Regions from separate parts of the Enterobacter adelaidei genome, predicted to be linked through region 2. Evidence: riboswitches for the same ligand, from Rfam matches in the RefSeq annotation. Region 2 holds a riboswitch; the other holds the start of a gene.
What was found. A riboswitch is a leader RNA that binds a small molecule or an ion and turns the genes downstream of it on or off. The one in region 2 is predicted to bind cobalamin.

Region 1: another riboswitch for cobalamin. It lies ahead of AAHF05_RS07705 (cobyrinate a,c-diamide synthase); the one in region 2 lies ahead of btuB (TonB-dependent vitamin B12 receptor BtuB).

Annotation. Positions count from the first base shown of each region.
Region 1 is NZ_CP154353.1:1,598,656-1,613,209, forward strand. It holds gene cobD (threonine-phosphate decarboxylase CobD) at 1-1,053, shown strand, start outside; gene AAHF05_RS07695 (bifunctional precorrin-2 dehydrogenase/sirohydrochlorin ferrochelatase) at 1,057-1,704, shown strand; gene AAHF05_RS07700 (L-threonine kinase) at 1,696-2,562, opposite strand; cobalamin riboswitch at 3,015-3,190, shown strand; gene AAHF05_RS07705 (cobyrinate a,c-diamide synthase) at 3,290-4,669, shown strand; gene cbiB (adenosylcobinamide-phosphate synthase CbiB) at 4,666-5,625, shown strand; gene AAHF05_RS07715 (cobalt-precorrin-8 methylmutase) at 5,638-6,270, shown strand; gene cbiD (cobalt-precorrin-5B (C(1))-methyltransferase CbiD) at 6,267-7,406, shown strand; gene AAHF05_RS07725 (cobalt-precorrin-7 (C(5))-methyltransferase) at 7,400-8,005, shown strand; gene AAHF05_RS07730 (decarboxylating cobalt-precorrin-6B (C(15))-methyltransferase) at 7,995-8,564, shown strand; gene AAHF05_RS07735 (cobalt-precorrin-4 methyltransferase) at 8,557-9,330, shown strand; gene cbiG (cobalt-precorrin 5A hydrolase) at 9,311-10,366, shown strand; gene AAHF05_RS07745 (precorrin-3B C(17)-methyltransferase) at 10,366-11,091, shown strand; gene AAHF05_RS07750 (cobalt-precorrin-6A reductase) at 11,088-11,873, shown strand; gene AAHF05_RS07755 (sirohydrochlorin cobaltochelatase) at 11,884-12,678, shown strand; gene AAHF05_RS07760 (cobalt-factor II C(20)-methyltransferase) at 12,675-13,388, shown strand; gene cbiM (cobalt ECF transporter S component CbiM) at 13,385-14,122, shown strand; gene AAHF05_RS07770 (energy-coupling factor ABC transporter substrate-binding protein) at 14,124-14,405, shown strand; gene AAHF05_RS07775 (energy-coupling factor ABC transporter transmembrane protein) at 14,392-14,554, shown strand, end outside.
Region 2 is NZ_CP154353.1:4,474,656-4,489,209, reverse strand. It holds gene argE (acetylornithine deacetylase) at 99-1,250, opposite strand; gene argC (N-acetyl-gamma-glutamyl-phosphate reductase) at 1,339-2,343, shown strand; gene argB (acetylglutamate kinase) at 2,350-3,126, shown strand; gene argH (argininosuccinate lyase) at 3,201-4,574, shown strand; gene oxyR (DNA-binding transcriptional regulator OxyR) at 4,879-5,805, shown strand; gene sthA (Si-specific NAD(P)(+) transhydrogenase) at 5,779-7,179, opposite strand; gene fabR (HTH-type transcriptional repressor FabR) at 7,376-8,014, shown strand; gene AAHF05_RS21795 (YijD family membrane protein) at 8,024-8,383, shown strand; gene trmA (tRNA (uridine(54)-C5)-methyltransferase TrmA) at 8,439-9,539, opposite strand; cobalamin riboswitch at 9,644-9,820, shown strand; gene btuB (TonB-dependent vitamin B12 receptor BtuB) at 9,886-11,739, shown strand; gene murI (glutamate racemase) at 11,684-12,535, shown strand; rRNA gene AAHF05_RS21775 (16S ribosomal RNA) at 12,922-14,461, shown strand; tRNA gene AAHF05_RS21770 (tRNA-Ile) at 14,531-14,554, shown strand, end outside.

The DNA of each region.
Region 1 (14,554 bases), 1.8 Mb from region 2:
AATGTCCTGGAAACGGGGCTGCAGTTGGGGATCGCTCCCGAGTTGCTGTTGGATTTTAGCGCGAACATCAATCCGTTAGGCCTGCCCCAGCGCGTCAGGTCGCTCATTGTGTCCCATCTGGATATCATTACGCAGTACCCGGACGTTGAATACCGCCATCTTCATCTGGCGCTGGCCAGCGCCAGTCGGTGTGACTACGACCAGACGATTGCCGGAAATGGCGAAACGGAGTTGATCTATGGCCTGGTGCGAACGCTTGCCCCTCGCAGGGCGATGCTGCTGGTGCCGGGCTTCGCTGAATATCGCCGGGCATTACAGCAGCAGGGTTGCGAGATAATCGACTATGCGCTGAGTGAGCAGAACGGGTTCCAGGTGGATGCTTCCATACTGGACGCCGTTCGTGCGCACAGGCCCGATTGCCTGTTTATCGCAACGCCGAATAACCCTACCGGACTCATGCCTGATGCCGATCTTCTCGCCCGGCTGGCCTCGCTGTGCGAAACGCTGGAGATTTCGCTGATTGTGGATGAAGCGTTCATCGATTTTCTGCCGCAGGGCTCCACGCTGGCGCCACGGCTGGCTGACTCACGTTATCTTTACCTGCTGCGTTCTCTGACCAAGTTTTTTGCTATTCCAGGGCTGCGCCTTGGGTATCTGCTGAGCGGAAATACGCAGACTATTCGCCAGCTGAAACGCACCCGCGAGCCCTGGTCCGTGAATGCCTTCTCGGCGCTTGTGGGGCAACATTTGCTGTTGGATGAAGACTATATTGCTCGCAGCCACGCCTTTATCGCCCGGGAGCGGGATTTCCTGTGGCAGGCGATGACGCGTTTTTCATCGCTGGTGGTCTGGGAGCCGCAGGCCAACTTTATTTTCTTCCGCTGCCTGCGTCAGGGTTTCGACCTGAAAGCGGCACTGCTTGGTCATCATATCCTTATTCGCCACTGCGAAAACTATCCCGGGCTCGATCGCGACTACTATCGGATTGCCGTGCGTACTGAAGCGGAGAACCGTCGGTTTATTGCCGCGCTGACTGACGTTTTACAAGGCTAGGCGATGGACTATTTCCCGATTTTTTGCAATCTGAAGGGTAAACGCTGCCTGATCGTCGGTGGTGGGCAGGTGGCGACGCATAAGGCAAAGGGGCTACTGGCTGCCGGGGCAGAGCTGCGTCTGGTTGCGCCTACCCTGACGCCGGAACTCGCCAGCCTGCACGCGTGCGGTGACATCGAGTGGGTCCCGGCGACGTTTGCGCCGCAGTATCTGCAATCATGCTGGCTGGTTATTGCCGCAACCAGCGATCCGCAGGTGAACCGTCAGGTCGCCAGGGACGCCAGCGCGGAGCGTCTGTTTTGCAATGTCGCAGACGACCCTTCTGCTGCCACCTTTATCTCGCCGGCCATTATTGACCATTCGCCGATCATTATTGCGCTGAGCTGCGGGGGCAATGCGCCGGTGTACAGCAAGATCCTCAAAGCGCATGTCGCAGCCCATCTTCCCCCTGGCATGCGGGAAAGCGTGCGGCTGGCGGGGGCGCTGCGTGAAAGGGTAAATAGCGCGTGCAGTGATCGGGAGCGCAAGCGTGCATTTTGGGACGCGTTTTTCCGGCATGTTCCGCTGCAAGAGGCTTTAGCGCAGGAACACGAGCAAGAGGTTAAGCAGCAGGTCGAGTGGCTCATTCAGCACAAGTTGCTGTCAGAGTAGCGTCACGCCGCCTTTTACCATCCGCAGCAGGTGTTGTTCAGGCCAGTGGCGGGTGAGCTGTTTTTTCGCTAACAGCCATTTCACATAATCGACATCGTCTTTATTTCTGTCCAGCATCAGCCCCACGACGCTGCCGCTGTGCGCCACGTTCACCCCGTAGATACCGCACTCCTCCACCAGTGAGAGCAGTGCGTCAAAATCCGGTTTAGGCAACAGCGTCTGGCTGGCGATGGCGCTGAGGGTTGCCGCTTCTCCCATCCGGTAAGGGTTTTGCGTCATACAGGATTCCTGTACTTTCTCCCATGCGCGTTTCAGCGCTGGCGCACCGACATATAACCCCGCCTGACGCGGGATGCGGTGGTAATCTGCCGTGCGCAGCGTTTGCGGACTTTCGAGAACAAGCAGATCGAGATTGGGCTGGGCGTCGCAGGCAATCTGCGTGGAGGCGTCGTTATGATCGAAAAGGGTCAACTGGCGAAACACGGTACTGTCGGTGGGTTCGAGCGAAACGCAAAGCGTTGCCAGTGTGCTTTCGTCAAGCTGATGCCCCAGATGGTGGGCGGTGGCGACGGCGGTGGCGGCAATATCTGCGGTGCTGCTGGCCATCCCTTTGGCAATCGGGATGGTCGAATGCACATCAATGCGGATATCCTGGCTCAACTGCGCCGGGTAGTGCCAGTGCTGCAATAACCGCTCGACCATCGCGCGCGACAGCGGGCGTTCATCCGCCAGGGCTGAGCCGTAGCTCACCTCAACCGTGCTGTACCATTCGACAGGGCAGGAGACCAGTTTCTCACTGCCCAAAATCCAGCCCTGGATAAGCTCACCGCATGACGCGGGGCATTGCGCAACAGCCACGTTTCCACCTTTCTGGTCTGCAAATTCTGAAGCATAGTGTCATGAGGATATCCCTCGTACCTTGATATACCGCAAATTCCCGCCTGGATAATCTACATATTATTCTGCGATTCTGCTGAATACGTAACGCATCAATAAAGCCACACGAACTTACGTTGAATAGCAATATTATGTGATAGCCAGGTTTTAATGCCTTAATGAATTTTGATCACGATAAAATGAAAAAATATCAAGTGGTGCAATAACTTGTCATAGCGCAATAAATATTGAGATTTTAAGCGTAATTATCTTTGCTTTTAATTTTTTGTGATAAAACGTTGAGTTATTGAGGAAGGCGTCAATTATTCTGGCGCCACATTTTACTTAGCGTGTATTTCATTACGGTTAAGTATTTGCCTAAGGTGAAGTGAAACGCCGTAAATAGCATTGCTGTTTTATAACGCGCTATTTTCTCATTATGTAAGCCGACCGGTTTGCCACATTTGTGGTAGGGAAGGGGGTGATAATCCCCCGCAGCCCCCGCTGCTGTGATGCTGACGACCCCGTAATGACCACTGATCGTGAGATTGGGAAGGACGGGCGAGGAAGACGCTAAGCCAGAAGACCTGCCTGTCGGGAACGTTCAACAACTTCGGTGGGAAGTGGGTTGTACTGATGCATCATACAGTCGAAAGACTGGGGTTACGTGTATCTATACCTCCCGACCACCCTGGACAGGATCAGGGCCATGGCGGCAAAGCAGTACGCGTTTGTTCTTGCAGGTACCGGAAGCGGTTGTGGTAAAACCACGGTGACGCTAGGCCTGTTGAGTCTGTTAAAACAGCGTGGGTTACGCGTCCAGCCATATAAAGTGGGCCCTGACTACCTTGATACCGGCTGGCATACCAAAGTCAGCGGTACGTCCTCCCGCAACCTCGACAGCTTCATGCTTCCTGAGCCGATACTCAACGCGCTGTTCTGCGAGCATATGCAGCAGGCGGATATCGCGGTGATTGAAGGTGTGATGGGGCTGTATGACGGCTACGGCACCGACCCGAACTATTGCAGCACCGCCGCGATGGCAAAACAGCTGGGCTGCCCGGTGATTCTGCTGGTGGATGGCAAGGCGGTCTCGACCTCAATTGCCGCCACGGTGATGGGCTTTCAGCGATTTGATCCCACCCTCAATATTGCTGGGGTGATTGTCAATCGCGTCAACAGCGAACCACATTATCAGTTGCTCAAAACGGCAATTGAACACTACTGCACGGTACCCGTCCTGGGTTATGTACCCCGCGTTGAAGGCGTCGGTTTGCCCGAGCGCCATCTGGGACTGGTCACCGCCCGGGAGTCGGTCGCGGACCTGCAGACCTGGCAGAATTTTTCCGCCATTCTCGAACGTACGCTGGACATCGGGCAACTTCTCGCGCTCAGCCAGATGGCGTCGCTGCCGCAGGGCTCCTGGCCCGCGCTCCCTGACGGGGACGCCGGGCGCGGGTTGACGCTCGCGATGGCCGATGACGAGGCCTTCAACTTCTATTACGCGGATAACATCACGCTGCTCGAACGTACCGGGGTCGACATTATCCGCTTTAGCCCGCTGCGCGATACCCATTTACCTGACTGCCAGATGGTCTGGCTTGGGGGCGGTTACCCGGAGCTGTACGCGGCACGGCTTGCGGAAAACACCACGATGCTTGCCAGCCTGCGGGAGGCGCACCGGCGAGGCGTAGCGATTTACGCCGAATGTGGTGGGCTGATGTATCTCGGCAGCACGCTCGAAGATAGCGAGGGGGTCATCCACCGGATGGCCAATGTTATCCCTGGCCACAGCAGGATGGGTAAACGGCTGACCCGTTTTGGCTATTGTGAGGCGCAGGCGCGCCAGCCCACGCTGCTGGCCGATAGCGGAGAGGTGCTGCGTGGGCATGAGTTTCACTATTCCGACTTCTCTCCCCAAACCCCCGCGGTACTGGCGTGTCGCAAAGTACGCGATGGCGTAACGATGCAGGAGTGGGCGGGCGGTTGGCAGGTTGGCAACACGTTCGCAAGCTACCTGCACCTCCACTTTGCCCAACGCCCCATGATGCTCAACCGCTGGCTGACGGCGGCGAGGGGGGCGCTATGACCCTGCTGGCCTGGTGCGTCGCGTGGCTGCTCGATGTCACTATCGGCGACCCGCAAAACTGGCCGCATCCGGTGCGCTGGATAGGCAACCTGATCAATGCGATGCAGCGGAGTATTCGCCGCTGCTGTCATAGCGACACGGCGCTACGCGTTGGCGGCGGCGTCATGTGGCTGGCGGTAGTGGGGCTGACCTGGGGCATATCCTGGGGCGTACTGGCGCTCGGACGGATGGTTCATCCCTGGCTGGGCTGGGCGATTGAAGTGTGGATGATGTTTACCGTGCTGGCCGGGCGCTGCCTGGCAAACGCTGCACGGGACGTTGAACGTCCTCTGCGAGCGGGCGACCTTGATGAAAGCCGCGAAAAACTCTCCTGGATAGTGGGACGCGATACGTCTCAACTTCAGCCGGAACAGATCAACCGGGCGGTGGTGGAGACCGTCGCGGAGAACACGGTCGATGGCGTTATCGCCCCACTGTTTTTCCTCATGCTGGGCGGTGCGCCACTGGCGATGGCCTATAAGGCGGTGAATACCCTCGATTCAATGGTGGGCTACAAGCACGAAAAATACCGTGCGATCGGCATGGTCAGCGCCCGTATGGATGACCTGGCGAACTATATCCCCGCTCGTCTGAGCTGGCTTCTGCTGAGCATCGCGGCGTGGCTATGCCGTGACGATTTCTCCCGCGCGCTGCGCGTCGGCTGGCGCGACCGCTACAACCACAGCAGCCCCAACTGCGCGTGGGCAGAAGCGACGGTCGCCGGCGCGCTGGGCATCCGGCTTGGCGGACCCAACGACTATTTTGGTCAGCGCGTAGAAAAGCCGTGGATTGGCGACGCGCAGCGCCCGATTGCGGTAGACGACATTTCCCGAACGATTCGACTGATGTGGGTTTCCTCCACCCTGGCGCTGGCGCTGTTTATCGCAGCACGCTGGTTGATGGTTGGCGTGGCCTGAGGACAAGAGACAATGCAATACATCCAGCAACCCCAGGCGATTGAAGCCAAAAGTTTCGACATCATTGGCGAAATCATTCGCGAAACGCGGCCGGAATACCGGTTTGCCAGCCCGCTGCATGAGGCGATCGTCAAGCGGGTGATCCATACCACCGCAGATTTTGACTGGCTGGATATTCTCTGGTTTTCAGATGATGCGCTGGAACAGCTTTGCGCGGCGCTCCGTCGCCCGTCAGTTATCTATACCGATACCACGATGGCGCTCTCCGGGATCAACAAAACGCTGCTGGCGACATTCGGGGGTGAATGTCGCTGCTATATCAGCGATCCGCGGGTGGTGGCGCAGGCGAAAGCGCAGGGAATAACCCGCTCGATGGCGGCGGTGGATATCGCGGTGACGGAAGAGAGCGAGAAGGTCTTCGTCTTTGGCAATGCGCCAACGGCGCTGTTTCGCCTGCTTGAGCATGATGTTGCTGTCAGCGGCGTGGTGGGTGTTCCGGTGGGTTTTGTAGGGGCGGCGGAATCGAAAGAGGCGCTGACGCACAGCAATTTGCCCGCGATTGCGGCCCTTGGGCGCAAAGGCGGCAGCAATGTGGCGGCGGCGATTGTGAACGCCATGCTCTATTACCTGCAGGGGGCGCGATGAGCGATTCAACCTTCGATGCCCCGGTATGGCATAACGGGAAGGCGTTACGTAAAGGCTACACCACCGGTTCCTGCGCGACCGCGGCAGCGAAAGTCGCCGCACTGATGGTGCTGCGCCAGCATCTTATTCATCAGATCTCCATTGTGACCCCTTCCGGCGTCACGCTATGTCTGAACGTGGAGTCGCCGCACATTGAAGGTCAGCAGGCGATTGCGGCCATCCGCAAAGACGGGGGTGATGACGTCGACGCCACACACGGCATGCTGATTTTCGCCCGCGTGATGCTCAACGACAGCGGCGAGATTACGCTTTCGGGTGGCGAAGGCGTGGGGACCGTCACGCGTAAAGGAATTGGCCTGCCCATCGGCAGTGCGGCGATCAACCGCACGCCGCGTCACACCATTGAGTCCGCAGTGCGCGAGGCGATTGGCCCGACGCGCGGGGCTGACGTTGAGATCTTTGCGCCTGAAGGTGAAGCGCGGGCGCAGAAAACCTACAACTCACGCCTCGGGATCCTGGGCGGGATTTCGATCATCGGGACCACCGGTATTGTCACACCGATGTCAGAGGAGAGCTGGAAACGCTCGCTCTCTCTTGAGCTGGAGATTAAACGTGCGGCGGGGCTGGAACGGGTCGTGCTGGTGCCGGGCAATCATGGCGAGCGTTTTGTGCGCGAGCAGATGGGCATTGATGAAGATGTCGTGGTCACCATGAGCAACTTTGTCGGCTACATGATCGAAGAGGCGGTGCGGCTGGGATTTCGCCAGATAGTGCTGGTCGGCCATCCCGGCAAGCTCATCAAAATTGCCGCCGGGATTTTCCACACCCACAGCCATATCGCCGATGCGCGCATGGAAACGCTGGTGGCGCATCTGGCGCTGCTCGGCGCGCCGCTGGAGTTACTGACCCTCGTCAGCGATTGCGATACCACCGAGGCGGCGATGGAGCATATCGAAACCTGGGGTTTTCAGCCTATTTACAGCCACCTCGCCAAACGTATCTGCCTGCGTGTGATGCAGATGCTGCGCTTTACCAAAACTCCGCCGACCTGTGATGCCATTCTGTTTTCCTTTGATAACCAGGTGCTGGGTAGCAACCGCCCGGTCGAGGCGATTGCCCGGGAGCTGCAATGCTAACGGTCGTGGGAATGGGGCCTGCGGGATTGCATCTGATGACTCCCGCTGCGCGTGAAGCCATTGAGTGTGCCGATGCGCTGGTCGGCGGAAAACGTCATCTGCTGCAGTTCCCGGCGTTTTGCGGCGAGACGTTTGTCCTGGGCGCTAACATTCCGGCGCTGCTGGCCTGGATAGAGGCGCGTCAGGCGAAAAAGGTGGTGATTGTCGCCTCCGGCGATCCGCTGTTTTACGGCATCGGATCGCGAATGGTGGCGCATTTCGGTATTGCGCGCGTGCAGATTATTCCCGGCATTAGCGCGGTGCAGTACCTGTGTGCGCAGGCGGGCATTGATATGAATGAGATGTGGCTCACCAGCAGCCATGGTCGCAGCGTGAATGTGGACGAACTGGCACGGCATCGCAAAGTGGCGATGGTCACCGATAGCCAGTACGGGCCGAAAGAGATTGCCGCTCAGCTGGTGGCACGCGGTAAGGGCCATCGCTGGATGGTGATTGGTGAAAACCTGGCAATGGAAAACGAACGGATCCACTGGCTGCCCGTCAGTGAGGTCAGTGCCGACTATGAAATGAATGCAGTGGTGATCCTCGATGAAAGATGAACTGTTTTTGCGCGGCGAAACGGTGCCGATGACCAAAGAGGCGGTACGCGCCCTGGCCATCGCAAAGCTTGCGCTGCACCGCGCCAGCCACCTGATTGATGTCGGCGCGGGGACAGGGAGCGTGTCGATAGAGGCGGCGCTGCAGTTTCCCTCGCTGCGCGTGACGGCCATTGAACGTAACCCTGCGGCTCTGCAGCTGCTTGCAGAAAATCGCCAGCATTTTGCCTGTCGCAATATCGCTATTTTGCCGGGCGTAGCGCCGTTGCCGGTGGCGGATAAGGCCGATGCGGTATTTATGGGCGGCAGCGGTGGCCATCTGACATCGCTTATTGACTGGTCCATGCGCCAGTTACATCCAGGCGGACGTCTGGTGATGACGTTTATCCTGATGGAAAACCTCACAACCGCGCTGGCCCATCTGCAGCAGATCGGCGCGCAGGACATTGATTGCCTGCAAATGCAGGTCTCCGCACTGGCCCCGCTTGGCAGCGGCCACTATTTCAAACCGAACAATCCCGTTTTTGTTATCGCCTGTCAGAAGGAAGAACACCATGTCTGAGACGTTTGATTCCCGTTGCGTGTGGTTTGTCGGTGCTGGTCCCGGCGATCGAGAGCTCATTACGCTCAAGGGATACCGGCTGCTGCAGCAGGCGCAGGTGGTCATCTATGCCGGCTCGCTTATCAATACCGAACTGTTGGCCTATTGCCCACAGGGAGCCGAATGCCACGACAGCGCGGAACTCCATTTAGAACAGATAATCGACCTGATGGCGGCGGGCGTAATGGCCGGAAAAACGGTGGTGCGTTTACAGACCGGTGATGTCTCCCTCTACGGCTCCGTCCGGGAACAGGGTGAAGAGTTGACCAAACGCGGAATCGCCTGGCAGGTGGTGCCCGGCGTCAGCGCTTTCCTCGGCGCCGTGGCGGAGCTTGGGGTGGAGTACACCGTGCCTGAAGTCTCGCAGAGCCTGATTATTACCCGCCTCGAAGGTCGTACGCCGGTGCCGGAGCGTGAACAGCTGGAGTCATTTGCCAGCCATCAGACCTCAATGGCGATTTATCTTTCGGTCCAGCGTATTCATCGGGTGGCGGAACGTCTGATTGAAGGCGGTTATCCAGACACCACGCCCGTTGCCGTCATTTATAAAGCGACCTGGCCGGAAAGCCAGACCGTACGCGGCACGCTGGCGGACATCGCCGACAAGGTACGCGAGGCGGGGATCCGCAAAACGGCGCTCATTCTGGTCGGGAAATTCCTGGGCGAGGAGTATCACTACTCAAAACTCTATGCCGCGGATTTTAGCCATGAATACCGTAAAGCCTGAGTCCATCGCGCTTTTTTGCCTGACCCCGGGCGGCGTGCGGCTGGCGAAGCGGCTGGCGGCGATGCTGCCGGTAACCTGCTTTACCAGCGAGCGTTTGCAGGAAGAGGGCTTTGTTCCCTTCGACGGCGGCTTTGCCCCGGCGGTTCGCGAGGCGTTCATGCGCTACCCGTCGCTGATTTTTATCGGCGCAACCGGCATTGCGGTGCGCGTCCTGGCACCGTTAATCCACGACAAACTGAGCGACCCGGCGGTGGTGGTGATCGATGAACGCGGGCAGCACGTGATTAGCCTGCTTTCCGGCCATGCTGGTGGTGCGAATGCGTTAACCCGCCACCTGGCGGGAATACTGGGGGCTGACCCGGTGATTACCACCGCCACGGACGTCAACGAGATGGCCGCGCTGGATACCCTGGCCTTTCAGCTGAACGCCCGAATGAGCGATTTCCGGGCGACGGTAAAAATCGTCAACCAGATGCTGGTGAGCCACCAGCGGGTAGGGCTGTGGTGGGATGCGGAACTCGATGACGACGTCAGTCAATGCGATCGGCGCGGGTTTATCACCGTGAGCAACCTGCAGCACCTGCCGGAACTGGATGCGCTGGTGTGTATTACGCTGCGAAACACGCTGCCGGAACTGCCATTGCCGCACTGGAAGCTGGTCCCTCAGCGGGTCGTGGCGGGCATCGGCTGTCGGCGCGACACGCCGTTTCCGCTGCTGGCGACGCTGCTGGCGCGTCAGCTTGAGGCGCAACGGTTCGACCCGCTGGCCCTAAAAGCGATTGGCAGCGTCTCCCTTAAAAAAGACGAAGCGGGCCTGCTCCAGCTTGCCGCCTGCTGGGGTGTGCCGTTTGAAACCTTTACCGCTGACGCGCTGCGTGAGCACGAACATCGCTTTCCGGCCTCACCGTTTGTACGCCAGACGGTTGGAGTGGGGAGCGTCTCTGGTCCGGCAGCGTGGCTGCTGAGCCATGGGCAACTACGAGGCGAAACCCTGCGCGAACAGGGCGTCACTATCACTTTGGGAGTTTCACACTGATGTTAACCGTAATTGGAATCGGCCCTGGCTCGCAGGCCATGATGACCATGGAAGCTGTAGACGCGCTGCAGGCGGCAGAAATCATCGTTGGCTACAAAACCTACACCCATCTGGTGAAGGCCTTCACCGGCGACAAACAGGTGATCAAAACCGGTATGTGCAAAGAGATTGAACGCTGTCAGGCGGCGATCGAGCTGGCGCAGGCCGGGCATAACGTCGCGCTTATCAGCAGCGGCGATGCCGGGATTTATGGGATGGCGGGGCTGGTGCTGGAGTTGGTCAGCAAACAGAAACTGGACGTTGAGGTTCGCCTGATCCCCGGAATGACAGCCAGTATCGCCGCCGCATCTCTGCTTGGCGCACCGCTGATGCACGATTTTTGCCACATCAGCTTAAGCGATCTGCTGACGCCGTGGCCGGTCATCGAAAAACGTATTGTCGCTGCGGGAGAGGCGGACTTTGTCATCTGTTTCTATAACCCGCGCAGCCGGGGTCGCGAGGGCCATCTGGCACGGGCGTTTGAGCTGCTGTCCGCCAGCAAAAGCCCGCAAACGCCGGTAGGGGTAGTGAAGTCTGCCGGGCGTAAAAAGCAGGAGAAGTGGCTGACCACCCTGGGCGATATGGACTTTGAGCCGGTCGATATGACAAGCCTGGTGATCGTCGGAAATAAAGCCACCTTCGTTCAGGAGGGGCTGATGATCACCCCCCGGGGTTATGTGCTGTGAACTATGGCGACGTGCTGGTCATGGGCGGCACCAGCGATGCCCGCGCGATCTGCCAGCAACTGGATGCGGCGGGCGTGGCCTACACCCTGTCGGTGGCAACACCCACCGGGCAGCGGCTGGCGGGCGATATTAACGGTCAGGTGCGCTGTGGCCGCCTGGAGCCACAACAGATGGTTGACTGGCTGGCGGAAAACAGGACCCGCTGGGTGATTGACGCTTCGCATCCCTACGCTGAGGTGGTCAGCCGCAACATCCTGACGGCCTGTGAAACGGTGGGCGTGTTACTTAGCCGCTATCAGCGCCCCGAACAGCTCAGCGAGCTGACGCATCCGCTGCTCTACAGCGTGCCGGGAATTGAAGAGGCCTGCGAGATCGCGCGGCGGCTGGGCGAACGGGTGCTGTTGACCACCGGCAGTAAAGATCTGGCGCGCTGGTGCGCCGGTCTGCCGGAGAAAACGCTGCTGGCCCGGGTTTTGCCAGTGTCCGAGGTCCTTGAGCAATGCACCGGGTTTGGCTTTGGCGTCACCGAGATCTTCGCTATGTGCGGGCCCTTCAGCGCTGAATTTAACGCGGCATTTTATCGTCATTGCCGGGCTGATGTGATGATTACCAAAGCCTCCGGCGCAGAGGGTGGCTATCAGGAGAAGGTTCAACCCTGTCTGGATGCGGGCATCCCCTGCATCGTGATTACACGCCCGGCACCGCTGGTGACGGGAGAGGAATTACTGGAAAGTCAGGCCGCATTCGCCGGGCGTTTAGCGCGCTGGCTGGCCGCTGATTAAGGAGTTAGAGATGAAAAAGGCGCTTCTGGTGGTCAGCTTTGGTACCAGCTACCACGATACCTGCGAGAAGAACATTGTGGCGTGCGAGCGCGCGCTGGCGGAAAGCTGCCCTGACCGCGAGCTGTTTCGGGCATTCACCTCCGGGATGATCATTCGCAAGCTCAAACAGCGTGATGGCATTGAGATCGACACGCCGCTGCAGGCACTGAAAAAGCTTGCGGCTCAGGGATATCAGGATGTGGCGATTCAGTCTCTGCACATCATCAACGGCGATGAGTACGAGAAAATCGTCCGTGAAGTGCAGAGCCTGCGCCCGCTGTTTACCCGCCTGACGCTGGGGGTACCGCTACTGAGCAGCCACGACGATTACGCGCAGCTGATGCGCGCGTTGCAACAGCAGATGCCGACGCTTGGGGCAAAGGAAAAAGTGGTGTTTATGGGCCACGGCGCCAGCCATCACGCCTTTGCGGCCTATGCCTGCCTCGACCACATGATGATGGCCCAGGGCTTCCCGGCCCGCGTCGGCGCGGTGGAGAGCTATCCGGAAGTCGACATCCTGATTGAGAGCCTCGGTAAAGAAGGCGTCACCGCCGTGCATCTGATGCCGCTGATGCTGGTGGCCGGCGATCACGCCATCAACGATATGGCCTCTGATGACGAGGACTCCTGGAAGACGTTGTTTAACGCCGCCGGGATCCCGGCGACGCCGTGGCTGAGCGGGCTGGGTGAAAACCCGGCGGTACGCGCAATGTTCGTCGCCCATTTACAGCAGGCGCTAAGTATGGCGCTGGAGGAGGCGGCATGAGCGGCAAACTGTACGCCCTGAGTACCGGGCCGGGCGCGTCGGATCTTATCACCGTGCGTGCCTCACGGATCCTTGGTTCGCTGGATATTCTCTACGCCCCGGCGGGCCGCAAAGGCGGCGATAGCCTGGCGCTTTCTATCGTCCGGGCGTTTATCGGCGAACAGACCGAAATCCGCTGCTGCCACTTTCCTATGAGCGCCGACAGTGCTGAAAAGGAGGCGGTGTGGGATGCGGTGGCCGACGCGTTAGTGCGTGAGGTGAACGACGGGAAACAGGTTGGTTTTATCACCCTTGGTGATGCCATGCTGTTCAGCACCTGGGTGTTCTTACTTCAGCGCATTGGCAGCCCGGACTGGCTGGAGATTGTGCCAGGCGTGACGTCGTTTGCCGCGATTGCCGCGCGTTCAAAAATGCCGCTGGCGATGGAACAGCAGTCGCTGGCGGTGATTTCCTGTACTGCGCCGGAAGCAGAAATTGCACTGGCGCTGCAGCAACACGACAGTCTGGTGCTGATGAAGGTCTATGGCCGGTTTGCGCGCATCAAAGCGCTACTGACGCAGGCCGGGCTGCTGAACTGTGCACTGATGATGTCAGAGGCCACGCTCCCTGGCGAGCAGTGCTGGCGGCATCTGGATGAGGTTGCTGATGACCAGCCGTTACCCTATTTCTCGACCATTCTGGTCAACAAACAGTGGGAGTATGCGCAATGAAACTCGAACAACAGCTTAAACAGCTGTCATTAAGTGGCCTGGCGGCGGCGCTATTGCTGATGGTGGTGCCGGAGCAGGCGTTCGCGATGCATATCATGGAAGGGTTTTTACCGCCGATGTGGGCGCTGGCGTGGTGGCTGCTCTTCTTACCGTGCCTGTGGTACGGGCTGGTGCGCCTGCGTCGTATCGTGCAGGAGGATAATCACCAGAAAGTTCTGCTGGCGCTGTGCGGGGCGTTTATTTTCGTGCTGTCGGCGCTGAAGATCCCATCGGTAACCGGCAGTTGCTCGCATCCGACCGGCGTGGGGCTCGCCGTGATTCTGTTCGGGCCGGGCGTCGTCGCCATTCTCGGTGCCATCGTGCTGCTGTTTCAGGCGCTGCTGCTGGCGCACGGCGGGTTAACCACGCTCGGTGCGAACGGCATGTCGATGGCGGTGATTGGGCCGGTTGTCGGGTACATGGTGTGGAAGATGGCCTGCCGTGCCGGGCTTCGCCGTGATGTCGGGGTCTTTTTGTGCGCCATGCTGGCGGATCTGGTGACCTATTTTGTCACCTCGGTCCAGCTTGGCGCGGCGTTCCCGGACCCGGCGACGGGCGCTGCGGGCTCGATGGTGAAATTCATGGGCATTTTCTGCCTGACGCAAATCCCCATTGCCATCGCGGAGGGCTTGTTAACCGTCATGATTTATGACCAGTTGACCAAACGTCGGCTGATTACCGTGCAAGGATACTGAGATGAAAAAGACACTGATGCTGTTGGCGATGGTGCTCGCCCTGATCGTAATGCCATTTTTTATCGATCACGGTGGCGAATTTGGTGGCTCGGATGGTGAAGCCGAAAATCAAATCCAGGTTGTGGCACCTCATTACACGCCATGGTTCACGCCGCTCTATGAACCCGCCAGCGGCGAAATTGAAAGTCTGCTGTTTACGCTCCAGGGATCCATTGGCGCAGCGGTGATTTTCTATATTTTGGGCTACACCAAAGGCAGACAGCGCCGTGATGACCGGGCTTGACAGGCTGAGCTACCAGAGCCGCTGGGCTCAGGTTGCGCCGGAACGCAAGTTTCTGCTCTGGCTGGCGCTGATGACGCTGGCGTTTGCGCTGCCGCCGCTGGGGCAGGGGATCGTCCTGGCGCTGACGGCGGGACTGACCTGCTGGCTGC
Region 2 (14,554 bases):
ACGAAATTTAATTCGCTTCGCGTCAGATAAGTGATGCTTATGGGAATGTGACGGAGATCGCGGGATTTTCCCCTCCCTGAAGGGAGGGGGGAACGTCATTAATGCCAGCAGAAGTGATGCACAACCTGAGTAATCAGTTCGCGGGTTGGCTTGATAAAGCGAGTTTCCAGATACTCATCCGGCTGGTGGGCCTGGTTGATGGAGCCAGGGCCAAGGACCAGCGTCGGGCAGAGCGTTTGAATAAACGGCGCTTCGGTGCAGTAGTTCACCACATCGGTTTTCTCGCCGAGCAGTTTTTCCACCACGTCGACCAACTGGTGATCCGGCGGGCACTCATAGCCCGGAATTGGCGGATGAAGATCGGAAACCGTCAGACGACCAGGCCAGCGTTCACTCACCGGTGCCAAAGCTTCTGTCAGTAATCCGTTCAGATCGCTCAGCGTCATACCCGGCAGCGGGCGGATATCCATGTGCAGCTCGCAACAGGCGCAGATACGGTTGGAGGCATCGCCGCCGTGAAGGCTGCCGAGGTTCAGCGTCGGATAAGGAACGGTGAACGAATCATGGTGATAGCGCTCTTTCAGGGAATCACGCAGCTGCATGATGTGGCCGATGGCATCGTGCATCAGCTCAATGGCGTTCACCCCACGCGCGGGATCGCTGGAGTGGCCGGACTGGCCCAGCACACGTACTGCCGTCGAGATATGGCCTTTGTGCGCGCGAATCGGTTGCAGAGACGTTGGCTCGCCGATAATGGCGCAATCCGGGCGAATCGACGTGTTTTCAGAAAAGTAGCGAGCGCCCGCCATGCTGGTTTCTTCATCGGCGGTCGCCAGAATGTAGAGCGGTTTTTTCAGTTTCGTCACGTCGACGTCACGCAGCGCGTCGAGGATAAAGGCGAAGAATCCTTTCATGTCGGCGGTGCCCAGACCGTAGAGCTTGTTGTCATGTTCGGTCAGGGTGAACGGATCGCGCGTCCAGCGGCCGTCGTCAAACGGTACGGTGTCAGTATGACCGGCCAGCAGCAGGCCGCCCGCACCGGTTCCGGTGCTGGCGAGCAGGTTAAATTTGTGGCGGGTTCCGGGGACGGGCTGAACCTCAACGTTAAACCCAAGATCGCTAAACCAACCCGCCAGCAGATTGATTAAAGACTCATTGCTCTGATCCAGCGCTTCTTCGGTTGCACTGATGGACGGTGTGGCAATCAGGGCGCGGTAGATCTCGATAAATGGCGGTAAGTTCATTTTCATTGTTGACACACCTTAGGTCGTGATAGTATCAATATTCATGCAATAAATGTGAATAAAAATACATTAACGTTGAGCATAAAGGAACCCGATGTTGAATACGCTGATTGTAGGCGCTAGCGGTTATGCGGGCGCAGAGCTTGTAAGCTACGTGAATCGCCATCCACATATGACCATAACCGCTTTGACCGTGTCAGCGCAAAGCAATGATGCAGGAAAGTTAATTTCTGATTTGCATCCGCAACTTAAGGGCATTGTTGATCTGCCGTTGCAGCCAATGTCTGACATCAGTGAGTTCACCGAAGGCGTCGACGTGGTGTTTTTGGCCACTGCGCACGAAGTCAGCCACGACCTGGCACCGCAATTTCTGGCGGCCGGTTGTGTGGTGTTCGACCTCTCTGGCGCGTTCCGTGTTAACGATGGCGCGTTCTATGAAAAATATTACGGTTTTACCCATCAGCACCCGGATCTGCTTGAAAAAGCGGTGTATGGCCTGGCAGAGTGGAGCGCAGATAAACTGAAAGAAGCGGATCTGATTGCCGTACCGGGCTGCTATCCAACGGCGGCGCAGCTTTCTCTTAAGCCTTTGATCGACGCGGGCCTGCTGGATCTGAACCAGTGGCCGGTGATCAATGCCACCAGCGGCGTGAGCGGTGCAGGGCGCAAGGCCGCAATCTCCAACAGCTTCTGCGAAGTGAGCCTTCAGCCGTATGGCGTGTTTAATCACCGTCATCACCCTGAAATTACCACCCATCTGGGCGCGGAGGTGATTTTCACCCCGCACCTGGGCAGCTTCCCGCGTGGGATCCTCGAAACTATTACCTGCCGCCTGAAACCGGGCGTAACCAAAGAACAGGTGAACGAGGTCTTCACTCAGGCATACGCGGATAAACCGCTGGTGCGTTTGTACGATAAAGGCGTCCCGGCGCTGAAAAACGTGGTCGGTCTGCCGTTCTGCGATATCGGCTTTGCTGTGCAGGGCGAACACCTGATTGTGGTCGCCGCAGAAGATAACTTACTCAAAGGCGCTGCCGCTCAGGCCATGCAGTGCGCAAATATTCGTTTCGGCTTCCCTGAAACGCAGGCTCTTATTTAAGGTGTGATGATGAACCCATTAATTATCAAACTCGGTGGTGTACTGCTGGACAGCGAAGAAGCGCTGGAGCGTCTTTTTACCGCGCTGGTTAACTATCGCGAATCGCACCAACGTCCGCTGGTGATTGTTCACGGTGGCGGCTGCGTGGTGGATGAGCTGATGAAAGGGCTCAACCTGCCGGTGAAAAAGAAAAATGGTCTGCGCGTTACACCTGCCGATCAGATTGACATCATCACCGGTGCGCTGGCGGGGACGGCGAACAAAACGCTACTGGCATGGGCGAAGAAACACCATATTGCTTCCGTTGGCCTCTACCTGGGCGATGGCGATAGCGTAAAAGTGACTCAGCTCGACGAAGAACTCGGTCATGTTGGACTGGCGCAGCCAGGTTCGCCTAAGCTGATTAACACGTTGCTGGACGGTGGTTTCCTGCCGGTGGTCAGTTCTATCGGTGTCACCGAAGAGGGTGAGCTGATGAACGTGAATGCGGACCAGGCGGCAACGGCACTGGCGGCAACGCTGGGCGCAGACCTGATCCTGCTTTCCGACGTGAGCGGTATTCTGGACGGCAAAGGTCAGCGCATTGCGGAAATGACGGCGGCGAAAGCCGAGCAGCTGATTGCGCAGGGCATTATTACCGACGGTATGATCGTCAAAGTGAATGCCGCACTGGATGCTGCGCGCACGCTCGGTCGTCCGGTCGATATCGCCTCCTGGCGTCACGCGGAGCAACTCCCGGCGCTGTTTAACGGCACGCCGATTGGCACGCGTATTTTAGCGTAAGTTTTTATTGAATGACCGTAGGCCGGGTAAGCGTAGCGCCACCCGGCGGAACTAACGAATAAAGGAACGATGTTATGGCACTTTGGGGTGGGCGTTTTACACAGGCAGCGGATCAGCGGTTCAAACAGTTCAACGACTCTTTGCGCTTCGACTACCGCCTGGCCGAACAGGATATTGTCGGCTCTGTGGCCTGGTCCAAAGCGCTGGTGACAGTTGGCGTACTGACCGCAGAGGAACAGCAGCAGCTGGAAGAAGCGCTGAACAACCTGCTGGAAGAAGTGCGCCTGAACCCGGATCAAATTCTCCAGAGTGATGCCGAAGACATTCACAGCTGGGTAGAAGGCAAACTGATCGATAAAGTCGGTCAGTTGGGTAAGAAGCTGCACACTGGCCGTAGCCGTAACGACCAGGTCGCAACCGATCTGAAGCTGTGGTGTAAAGATACCGTTGGCGAACTGCTGGCCGCTAACCGTCAACTGCAGAGTGCGCTGGTGGAAACCGCTCAGAATAACCAGGACGCGGTCATGCCGGGTTACACCCATCTGCAGCGTGCGCAGCCAGTGACGTTTGCGCACTGGTGCCTGGCCTATGTCGAGATGCTGGCGCGTGATGAAAGCCGTCTGCAGGATACTCTGAAACGTCTGGACGTGAGTCCGCTGGGTAGCGGCGCGCTGGCCGGTACGGCGTATGAAATTGACCGTGAACAGCTGGCAGGCTGGTTGGGCTTTGCCTCTGCCACCCGTAACAGCCTGGACAGCGTGTCTGACCGTGACCACGTGCTGGAACTGCTCTCAAATGCTTCTATCGGCATGGTTCACCTGTCGCGTTTCGCAGAAGACCTGATCTTCTTCAACTCCGGTGAGGCCGGGTTTGTCGAGTTGTCTGACCGTGTGACTTCAGGTTCTTCCCTGATGCCGCAGAAGAAAAACCCGGATGCGCTGGAGCTTATCCGCGGCAAGTGTGGCCGCGTCCAGGGCGCGCTGACCGGCATGATGATGACCCTGAAAGGGCTGCCGCTGGCGTATAACAAAGATATGCAGGAAGACAAAGAAGGGCTGTTCGACGCGCTCGACACCTGGCTGGACTGTCTGCATATGGGCGCACTGGTGCTGGATGGTATTCAGGTGAAACGCCCGCGTTGCCAGGAAGCGGCGCAGCAGGGGTATGCAAACTCCACTGAGCTGGCGGATTACCTCGTTGCGAAAGGCGTACCGTTCCGTGAAGCGCACCATATTGTGGGCGAAGCGGTAGTGGAAGCGATTCGCCAGGGTAAACCGCTGGAAGATCTGGCGCTTGCCGAGCTGCAGAAGTTCAGTGCGGTTATCGGGGATGATGTTTATCCGATTCTGGCATTACAGTCTTGCCTGGATAAGCGTGCGGCGAAAGGCGGCGTGTCACCTAAGCAGGTCGCGCAGGCGATTGCGGATGCGAAAAACCGCTTAGTTTAAACTGTGCGGGCGGGTGCCCTCACCCCGGCCCTCTCCCACGGGGAGTGGGAGAAAAACGGAGCCTGGCTTAACGCCAGGCTTTTTTACGCAAAAAAAAAGCGGACCACGGGGTCCGCAAAAGTTCACGTTGGCTTTAGTTGTTCGAGTTTTGAGAGAAACTCGCTGACGGAGCGGGGTCGTTTTGGGTCAAACACGTGCCGCCTCGTCTATGTGGTGTATTATTCAACAGAATGCTTGATAGGGATAATCGTTCGTTGCTATGCTATCTATCGCCATGAACTATCGTGGCGACGGAGGATGAATAATGAATATTCGTGATCTTGAATACCTGGTAGCGTTAGCCGAGCACCGTCATTTTCGCCGCGCGGCAGATTCCTGCCACGTCAGCCAGCCTACACTGAGCGGTCAGATCCGCAAGCTGGAGGATGAGCTGGGTGTGATGCTGCTGGAGCGCACCAGTCGTAAGGTACTGTTCACCCAGGCAGGTCTTTTGCTGGTTGATCAGGCGCGCACCGTGCTGCGCGAGGTCAAAGTGCTCAAGGAAATGGCAAGCCAGCAGGGGGAAACGATGTCAGGCCCACTGCATATTGGCCTGATCCCAACCGTTGGCCCGTACCTGTTGCCGCACATCATTCCGATGCTGCACCAGACGTTCCCGAAACTTGAAATGTACCTGCATGAAGCGCAGACCCATCAGCTGCTGGCGCAGTTAGATAGCGGTAAGCTCGACTGTGCCATTCTGGCGCTGGTCAAAGAGAGCGAAGCCTTTATTGAGGTGCCGCTATTTGATGAGCCGATGATGCTGGCGATCTATCAAGATCACCCGTGGGCGAACCGCGATCGCGTGCCGATGGCCGATCTGGCCGGCGAGAAGCTGCTGATGCTGGAAGATGGCCACTGCCTGCGCGATCAGGCGATGGGTTTTTGCTTTGAAGCGGGTGCTGATGAAGATACCCATTTCCGCGCAACCAGCCTGGAAACGCTGCGTAATATGGTGGCTGCGGGAAGTGGTATTACACTGCTGCCTGCGCTGGCCGTACCTCGTGAACGCACGCGAGATGGCGTGGTGTACCTGCCGTGCATTAAGCCAGAGCCGCGCCGTACGATTGGCCTGGTTTATCGCCCTGGTTCGCCGCTGCGCAGCCGCTATGAGCAGCTGGCAGAGGCCATCCGGAGTTCAATGGATGGCCATTTTGACAGCGCGTTAAAACAGGCGGTTCAGACCGTTTAGTGCCGCTACCCGATAGGCTTCTGCCATGGTCGGGTAGTTAAAGGTGGTGTTAACGAAGTACTCGATGGTGTTACCACCCCCTTTTTGCTCCATTATCGCCTGGCCGATATGAATGATTTCCGCCGCGCGTTCACCAAAGCAGTGAATACCGAGGATCTCTTTGGTCTCGCGATGGAAAAGGATCTTCAGCGTTCCCACGCTCATCCCCACGATTTGCGCCCGCGCCAGATGTTTAAACTGGGCGCGACCCACCTCGTAAGGCACCTTCATTGACGTCAGCTGCTGCTCGGTTTTCCCGACAGAACTGATTTCCGGGATGGTATAGATGCCCGTCGGAATATCTTCGATCAGGTGCGCCGTCGCTTCGCCTTTTACCAGCGCCTGTGCGGCAATGCGTCCCTGGTCGTAAGCGGCTGAGGCCAGGCTTGGGTAGCCAATCACGTCGCCGACCGCGTAAACGTGCGGCAGGGCGGTCTGGTACATACTGTTGACCTTCAGCTGACCACGGCTGTCGGTTTCAAGCCCGATATTTTCCAGCTGCAGTGAATCGGTGTTGCCGGTACGACCGTTGGCGTACAGCAGGCAGTCTGCTTTCAGCTTCTTACCTGACTTCAGGTGCATGATCACCCCGTCGTCACAGCCCTCAATCTTCTCGTACTCTTCGTTGTGGCGAATCACCACGCCGCTGTTCCAGAAGTGGTAGGAGAGGGAGTCCGACATCTCCTGATCGAGGAATGCCAGGAGGCGGTCACGGGTGTTGATCAGGTCAACTTTGACGTCCATTCCACGGAAGATCGACGCATATTCGCAGCCAATCACCCCAGCGCCATAGATAATCACGTGGCGTGGTTCGTGGTGCAGGCTGAGGATGGAGTCACTGTCGTAGATGCGTGGGTGCGAGAAATCTACATCGGCCGGGTGGTACGGGCGTGAGCCGCAGGCAATAACGAATTTTTCAGCGGTGATGGTTTCAACCGAACCGTCGTGGCATTCGAGCGCCAGGGTGTGCTCATCAACAAAATGCGCGTTACCCTGCAAAATTTCACAGTGGTTACGCTCATAAAACCCCTGACGCATACGTGTCTGCTGGTTAATGACGGTATCCGCGTGATTCAGGATGTCGGCAAAGGATGAACGAAGAAGTCGGGAGTGGTCGCTGTAGAGAGGGTTCTGGTTAAATTCGATAATGCGGCTAACGGCGTGGCGGAGGGCTTTCGAAGGGATGGTGCCCCAGTGGGTGCAACCGCCGCCAACATTATGGTAGCGCTCAATGACCGCTACTCGGGCTCCCTGTTTCACCAGACCCATAGCAGCACCTTCGCCGCCGGGGCCGGAACCAATAACTATTGCGTCGTAATCGTAGGAATGTGGCATGGCAAGGCTTACCTGTTCTTATACATAAAAGCAACAGAATCATAACATCATTGCCAGAGTAACCCAATTATCGTTGTGCTTTTTTCGGGCAGTGAAGCACAAACCGCGCGTAAACAATCATTCACAAAGCCAGGCAAACAGATTAATTTTATTCTCTGGTATAGTGCCATCAGGCCTTTGGAAGGATTCAACTATCGTGATGGGCGTAAGAGCACAACAAAAAGAGAAAACCCGGCGTTCGCTGGTGGAAGCCGCATTCAGTCAACTGAGTGCCGAGCGTAGTTTTGCCAGTTTGAGCCTGCGTGAAGTTGCGCGCGAGGCCGGGATTGCGCCAACGTCCTTCTATCGTCACTTCCGTGATGTGGATGAACTGGGTCTGACCATGGTCGACGAAAGTGGTCTGATGCTGCGCCAGCTCATGCGCCAGGCGCGTCAGCGTATCGCAAAAGGCGGCAGCGTGATCCGCACCTCCGTGTCGACCTTTATGGAATTTATCGGCAATAACCCCAACGCGTTTCGTCTGCTTCTGCGCGAGCGTTCCGGAACCTCTGCGGCGTTTCGTGCTGCCGTCGCGCGTGAAATTCAGCATTTCATCGCGGAACTTGCCGACTATCTTGAACTCGAAAACCATATGCCGCGTGCGTTTACTGAAGCACAGGCTGAGGCGATGGTGACGATTGTTTTCAGCGCGGGTGCCGAAGCGCTGGATATCAGCATTGAACAACGCAAGCAGCTCGAAGAGCGACTGGTATTACAGCTTCGCATGATTTCTAAAGGTGCGTACTACTGGTATCGCCGTGAACAAGAGAAACTGGCACATCAAACCGAAGAGTGAAGGTGAGTAATGAAACAGTCAGGTCAGGATAAAGGGACGCTGTTGCTGGCATTGATCGCTGGCTTATCCATAAATGGTACGTTTGCCGCTATTTTTAGCTCAATCGTACCCTTTTCGATTTTCCCGCTAATTGCACTGGTGCTGACGGTTTACTGTCTGCATCAACGTTACCTGAACCGCACCATGCCGGTCGGGTTACCGGGGCTGGCTGCTGCCTGCTTTATTCTGGGTGTGTTGCTGTATAGCACGGTAGTGCGTGCCGAGTACCCGGATATCGGCTCTAACTTCTTCCCTGCGGTACTGTCTGTGGCGCTGGTGTTCTGGATTGGCTCGCGCATGCGTAGCCGTAAAAGCCAGTTACCAGAGTAATGAATTATGTGTTGGGCAGGTAAGCGAAGCGCCACCTGCCAAAAACGCCAGATAATTACTTCGCCGTGAGCAGTACACCGCACTCCATATGGTGCGTATACGGGAACTGATCGAACAGTGCCAGACGTTCAACGTTGTGCGTCTGGCTTAATGTTTCGAGGTTCTTGCACAGCGTCTCCGGATTACAGGAGATGTACAAAATACGCGGGTACGTCTGCACCATCTTCTCCGTTTCGCTGTCCAGGCCACTGCGCGGCGGATCGACAAAAATCGTCTCGCACTGGTAGCTCTTCAGATCGATCCCTTCCAGGCGGTTAAACTGACGTACGCCGTTCATGGCCTGCGTGAACTCTTCTGCGGCCATACGAACGATCTGCACGTTGTCGATATGATTAGCCGCGATGTTGTACTGTGCCGCAGCAACCGATGGTTTGGCGATTTCTGTGGCCAGCACGCGCTCGAAGTTACGCGCCAGCGCCAGCGAGAAGTTGCCGTTACCGCAGTACAGCTCAAGCAGATCGCCCGTCGACCCTTCCGTCGCCTTCAGCGCCCACTCCAGCATCTGCACGTTCATCGCGGCGTTCGGCTGGGTGAAGCTGTTCTCTACCTGACGATACACCATCTCTTTACCCGCCACCGGCAGACGCTCGTCGATGTAATCCTGATCCAGCATGATTTTGGTTTTGGTAGCACGGCCAATCAGATGAACATTGATGTTCTGCGCGCGCAGCGCATCGCGCAGGGCTTCTGCCTGCTCGCGCCACTCGTCATTCAGCGCTTTGTGATACAGCAGAGAGACAATCGCCTGGTTACTTTGGGTAGTCAGGTAGTCAATCTGGAACAGCTTATTGCGCAGCACTGGGTTGGTGCGCACACCGTCCATAATGAGGGTCATGAGCTGGTTAATCAGCTCGCTTGCCGCCGGAAAACTGTCTACGCGGATACGGGATTTTGTCTGCTGATCAAAAATGATGTGGTACAGGTCGTCACCGTCGTGCCAGATGCGGAACTCGGCGCGCATGCGGTAGTGGCTGACAGGAGAGCGGAACACCTCGGGAACGGGCGCGTTGAAAGGCGTCATCATACTTTGCAGGCGGACAACTTTCTCTGCCAGCTGCGCGTCGTACTGTTCTGTCGGGAGGTGTTCTGGGGTCATGATGCGTCCTGAGTGATAAAGAATTACGCGGGGATTGTAGGCATTGTTCAGGGGATGTCCAGATTTAATGGCCAATAGCTGTCTGGACATCTATACGTGTCTAATTGTAGCATTCTGTTTCCGGTCTCCTGAGAGTGAAAAGGGAATCCAGTGTAAATCTGGAGCTGACGCGCAGCGGTAAAGACTGGCGGGATGAGCGTTGTAGACACTGTGAAAATGGGAAGTCTTCATCCTTCTAAAGCCACCTAGCCCGAAGACCTGCCGGGATCACGTCGCATTTGGTTTCATCATCGCGTGCTATAGATGAATCCTGCGGCATCCTTCTTATATTGTGGATGCTTTAACAATGATTAAAAAAGTATCGCTGCTGACGGCGTTGTCCGTCACGGCATTTTCGGGCTGGGCGCAGGATAGCGCAGACTCGTTGGTGGTGACTGCAAACCGTTTTGAACAACCGGCAAAAACCGTTCTGGCTCCGACATCTGTTGTGACGCGTGAAGATATTGAACGCTGGCAGGCAAAGAGTGTGGTGGAAATCATGTCACGTCTGCCTGGCGTGGATATCGCGCAAAGCGGTGGAATGGGCTCGAACTCTTCGACTTTTATTCGCGGAACGGAATCTCGCCATGTGCTGGTGCTGATTGACGGTATTCCTTTGAATAACGCCGGGATCAGCAACGTTCCCGACCTGAGCCAGATCCCGACTTCCCTGATTCAGCGTATTGAATACATTCGTGGCCCACGTTCGGCCCTGTATGGTTCTGACGCGATTGGCGGTGTGATCAACATCATTACCGGACGCGATAAACCGGGCGCGGAAATTTCTGCAGGTGTGGGGTCTAAGGGTTACCAAACCTATGATGGCTCTTTCCAGCAGGTTCTTGATAAAACCAGGATCACGATGGCGGGTAACTATACCTATACCCGTGGTTTTGATATTGCAGCCCAGGACGCACCGCGTCAGCCTGACCGCGATGGCTTTATGAGCAAGTCACTGTACGGCTCTGTGGAACAGCAGATTACCGACAGCGTGAGCGGCTTCTTCCGTGGTTTTGGTTATGACAACCGCACTGCGTATGACGGTTACGATCACTATGACGCCAACTTTATGGTGGATGGGCGACCGGATACTCGCCAGCTCTACAGCCAGAACTGGGATACGGGACTACGTTACAACCAGGGGATTTTCCAGTCGCAACTGGTGGCAGGTTATGGGCGCAGTAAAGATCAGAACTATGACCCGAAGAAAGGGCGCTATGCTGATTCCGCAACGATGGATGATGTGAAGCAGTACACCACCCAGTGGCTCAATACTGTTGAAGTCGGTCATGGCAACATTGGTGCTGGTCTGGACTGGCAAAAGCAGAAGACGCAGGCCGGAACGGGCTACCTGGATAAAGGTTACGAGCAGCGTAATACCGGCGTGTTCGTTTCAGCGATGCAGCAGTTCAACAGCGTGACGCTGGAAGCGGCGGCGCGTAATGACGACAACTCCAACTTTGGTAACCATGGAACATGGCAAACCAGCGCAGCGTGGGAGTTTGTGGATGGTTATCGCGTGATAGCCTCCTACGGTACCGCATTTAAAGCGCCTACGATGAGTCAGATCCACAGTGCGAACTATGGTAATCCGGACCTTAAACCGGAAGAGAGTAAGCAGTGGGAAGGAGGTTTTGAAGGCCTGACGGGACCGGTTAACTGGCGTATTACAGGTTATCGTAATGATATTGATAATCTGATCAGCAGCGACCCGCATACGTACCGCTACTACAACGTTGATGAAGCGCGTATCAAAGGCGTGGAAGCCACGGCGCAGTTTGACACTGGCCCGGTAGGCCATCAGATTTCTTACGATTATGTTGACCCACGTAATGCGAAAACCAACGAAGTCCTGGCTCGCCGCTCTAAGCAGCAGGTTAAGTATCAGCTTGACTGGCAGGTCTGGGATCTCGACTGGAATCTGGCGTACCGTTATCTGGGAACTCGTTACGACGTTGCGATCGATCCGAATACCTATGCGTCAGAACGTGTGAAAATGGGTGGCGTAAGTTTGTGGGATATCGCAGTTTCATATCCTGTCACCTCTCACCTCACAGTTCGTGGTAAAATAGCCAATCTGTTCGATAAAGATTACGAGACAGTTTATGGCTATCAAACTGCAGGACGGGAATACACCTTGTCTGGCAGCTACACCTTCTGATCCGCGTCCCACTGTACTGGTGTTTGATTCCGGCGTTGGTGGGCTTTCGGTCTATGATGAGATTCGGCATCTCCTGCCGAATCTCCATTACATCTACGCTTTTGATAACGTCGCTTTTCCGTACGGGGAAAAAAGCGAAGAGTTTATTGTTGAGCGTGTGGTTGAAATTGTTACCGCGGTACAAAAGCGTTACCCCCTTGCGCTGGCGGTCATCGCCTGCAATACGGCGAGTACGGTTTCCCTTCCTGCCTTGCGTGAAAAATTCCAGTTCCCGGTTGTGGGCGTCGTTCCTGCAATAAAGCCAGCCGCGCGTCTGACGGCGAACGGTATCGTTGGTTTGCTGGCAACACGTGGCACCGTGAAGCGTCCTTATACGCGTGAACTGATCGACCGCTTTGCTAATGAATGCCAGATAGCAATGCTCGGATCGGCGGAGCTTGTCGAAATGGCTGAAGCGAAGTTGCATGGACACGCTGTTTCGCTGGAAGAGCTGCGCCGCATTTTGCGCCCGTGGTTGCGGATGCCGGAGCCACCAGACACCGTTGTTCTGGGATGTACCCATTTCCCTCTTTTACAGGAAGAGCTTCTGGCTGTTCTGCCAGAGGGGACACGTCTGGTGGATTCCGGTGCGGCCATTGCGCGTCGTACTGCCTGGCTGTTGGAACATGAAGCGCCAGATGCAAAATCTACCGATGCAAATATCGCTTTTTGTATGGCGATCACAAAAGAAACTGAACAACTTTTGCCCGTTTTACATCGTTACGGCTTTGAAACGCTCGAAAAACTGGCGTTGTAGCACGGTTTTGAGCAAAAAAGAGGCGGTTGAAAGTTTTTTTCAAAAGAGGGGTTGTCAACGTCTGAGAACTCCCTATAATGCGCCTCCACTGACACGGAACAACGGCTTACAAGCCGCCGGGTTAGCGGGGTTCAGAGATGAACACCAACAGAGAAAAGTGAAAATAATCGCTTGACTCTGAATGAGGAAAACGTAATATACGGGACCTCGCAACGGTGAGCTGAAAGCCGCGTTGCAACTGCTCTTTAACAATTTATCAGACAATCTGTGTGGGCACTCAAAGTGACATGGATTCTTAACGTCCTCGGACGATAAATGAATACCAAGTCTCAACGAGTGAACACGTAATTCATTACGAAGTTTAATTCATTGAGCATCAAACTTTTAAATTGAAGAGTTTGATCATGGCTCAGATTGAACGCTGGCGGCAGGCCTAACACATGCAAGTCGAGCGGTAGCACAGAGAGCTTGCTCTCGGGTGACGAGCGGCGGACGGGTGAGTAATGTCTGGGAAACTGCCTGATGGAGGGGGATAACTACTGGAAACGGTAGCTAATACCGCATAACGTCGCAAGACCAAAGAGGGGGACCTTCGGGCCTCTTGCCATCAGATGTGCCCAGATGGGATTAGCTAGTAGGTGGGGTAACGGCTCACCTAGGCGACGATCCCTAGCTGGTCTGAGAGGATGACCAGCCACACTGGAACTGAGACACGGTCCAGACTCCTACGGGAGGCAGCAGTGGGGAATATTGCACAATGGGCGCAAGCCTGATGCAGCCATGCCGCGTGTATGAAGAAGGCCTTCGGGTTGTAAAGTACTTTCAGCGGGGAGGAAGGTGCTGAGGTTAATAACCTCAGCAATTGACGTTACCCGCAGAAGAAGCACCGGCTAACTCCGTGCCAGCAGCCGCGGTAATACGGAGGGTGCAAGCGTTAATCGGAATTACTGGGCGTAAAGCGCACGCAGGCGGTCTGTCAAGTCGGATGTGAAATCCCCGGGCTCAACCTGGGAACTGCATTCGAAACTGGCAGGCTAGAGTCTTGTAGAGGGGGGTAGAATTCCAGGTGTAGCGGTGAAATGCGTAGAGATCTGGAGGAATACCGGTGGCGAAGGCGGCCCCCTGGACAAAGACTGACGCTCAGGTGCGAAAGCGTGGGGAGCAAACAGGATTAGATACCCTGGTAGTCCACGCCGTAAACGATGTCGATTTGGAGGTTGTTCCCTTGAGGAGTGGCTTCCGGAGCTAACGCGTTAAATCGACCGCCTGGGGAGTACGGCCGCAAGGTTAAAACTCAAATGAATTGACGGGGGCCCGCACAAGCGGTGGAGCATGTGGTTTAATTCGATGCAACGCGAAGAACCTTACCTACTCTTGACATCCAGAGAACTTTCCAGAGATGGATTGGTGCCTTCGGGAGCTCTGAGACAGGTGCTGCATGGCTGTCGTCAGCTCGTGTTGTGAAATGTTGGGTTAAGTCCCGCAACGAGCGCAACCCTTATCCTTTGTTGCCAGCGGTCCGGCCGGGAACTCAAAGGAGACTGCCAGTGATAAACTGGAGGAAGGTGGGGATGACGTCAAGTCATCATGGCCCTTACGAGTAGGGCTACACACGTGCTACAATGGCGCATACAAAGAGAAGCGACCTCGCGAGAGCAAGCGGACCTCATAAAGTGCGTCGTAGTCCGGATTGGAGTCTGCAACTCGACTCCATGAAGTCGGAATCGCTAGTAATCGTAGATCAGAATGCTACGGTGAATACGTTCCCGGGCCTTGTACACACCGCCCGTCACACCATGGGAGTGGGTTGCAAAAGAAGTAGGTAGCTTAACCTTCGGGAGGGCGCTTACCACTTTGTGATTCATGACTGGGGTGAAGTCGTAACAAGGTAACCGTAGGGGAACCTGCGGTTGGATCACCTCCTTACCTTAAAGAACCTGCCTTTGCAGTGCTCACACAGATTGTCTGATGAAAAACAGCAGTAAAAATCTCTGCAGGCTTGTAGCTCAGGTGGTTAGA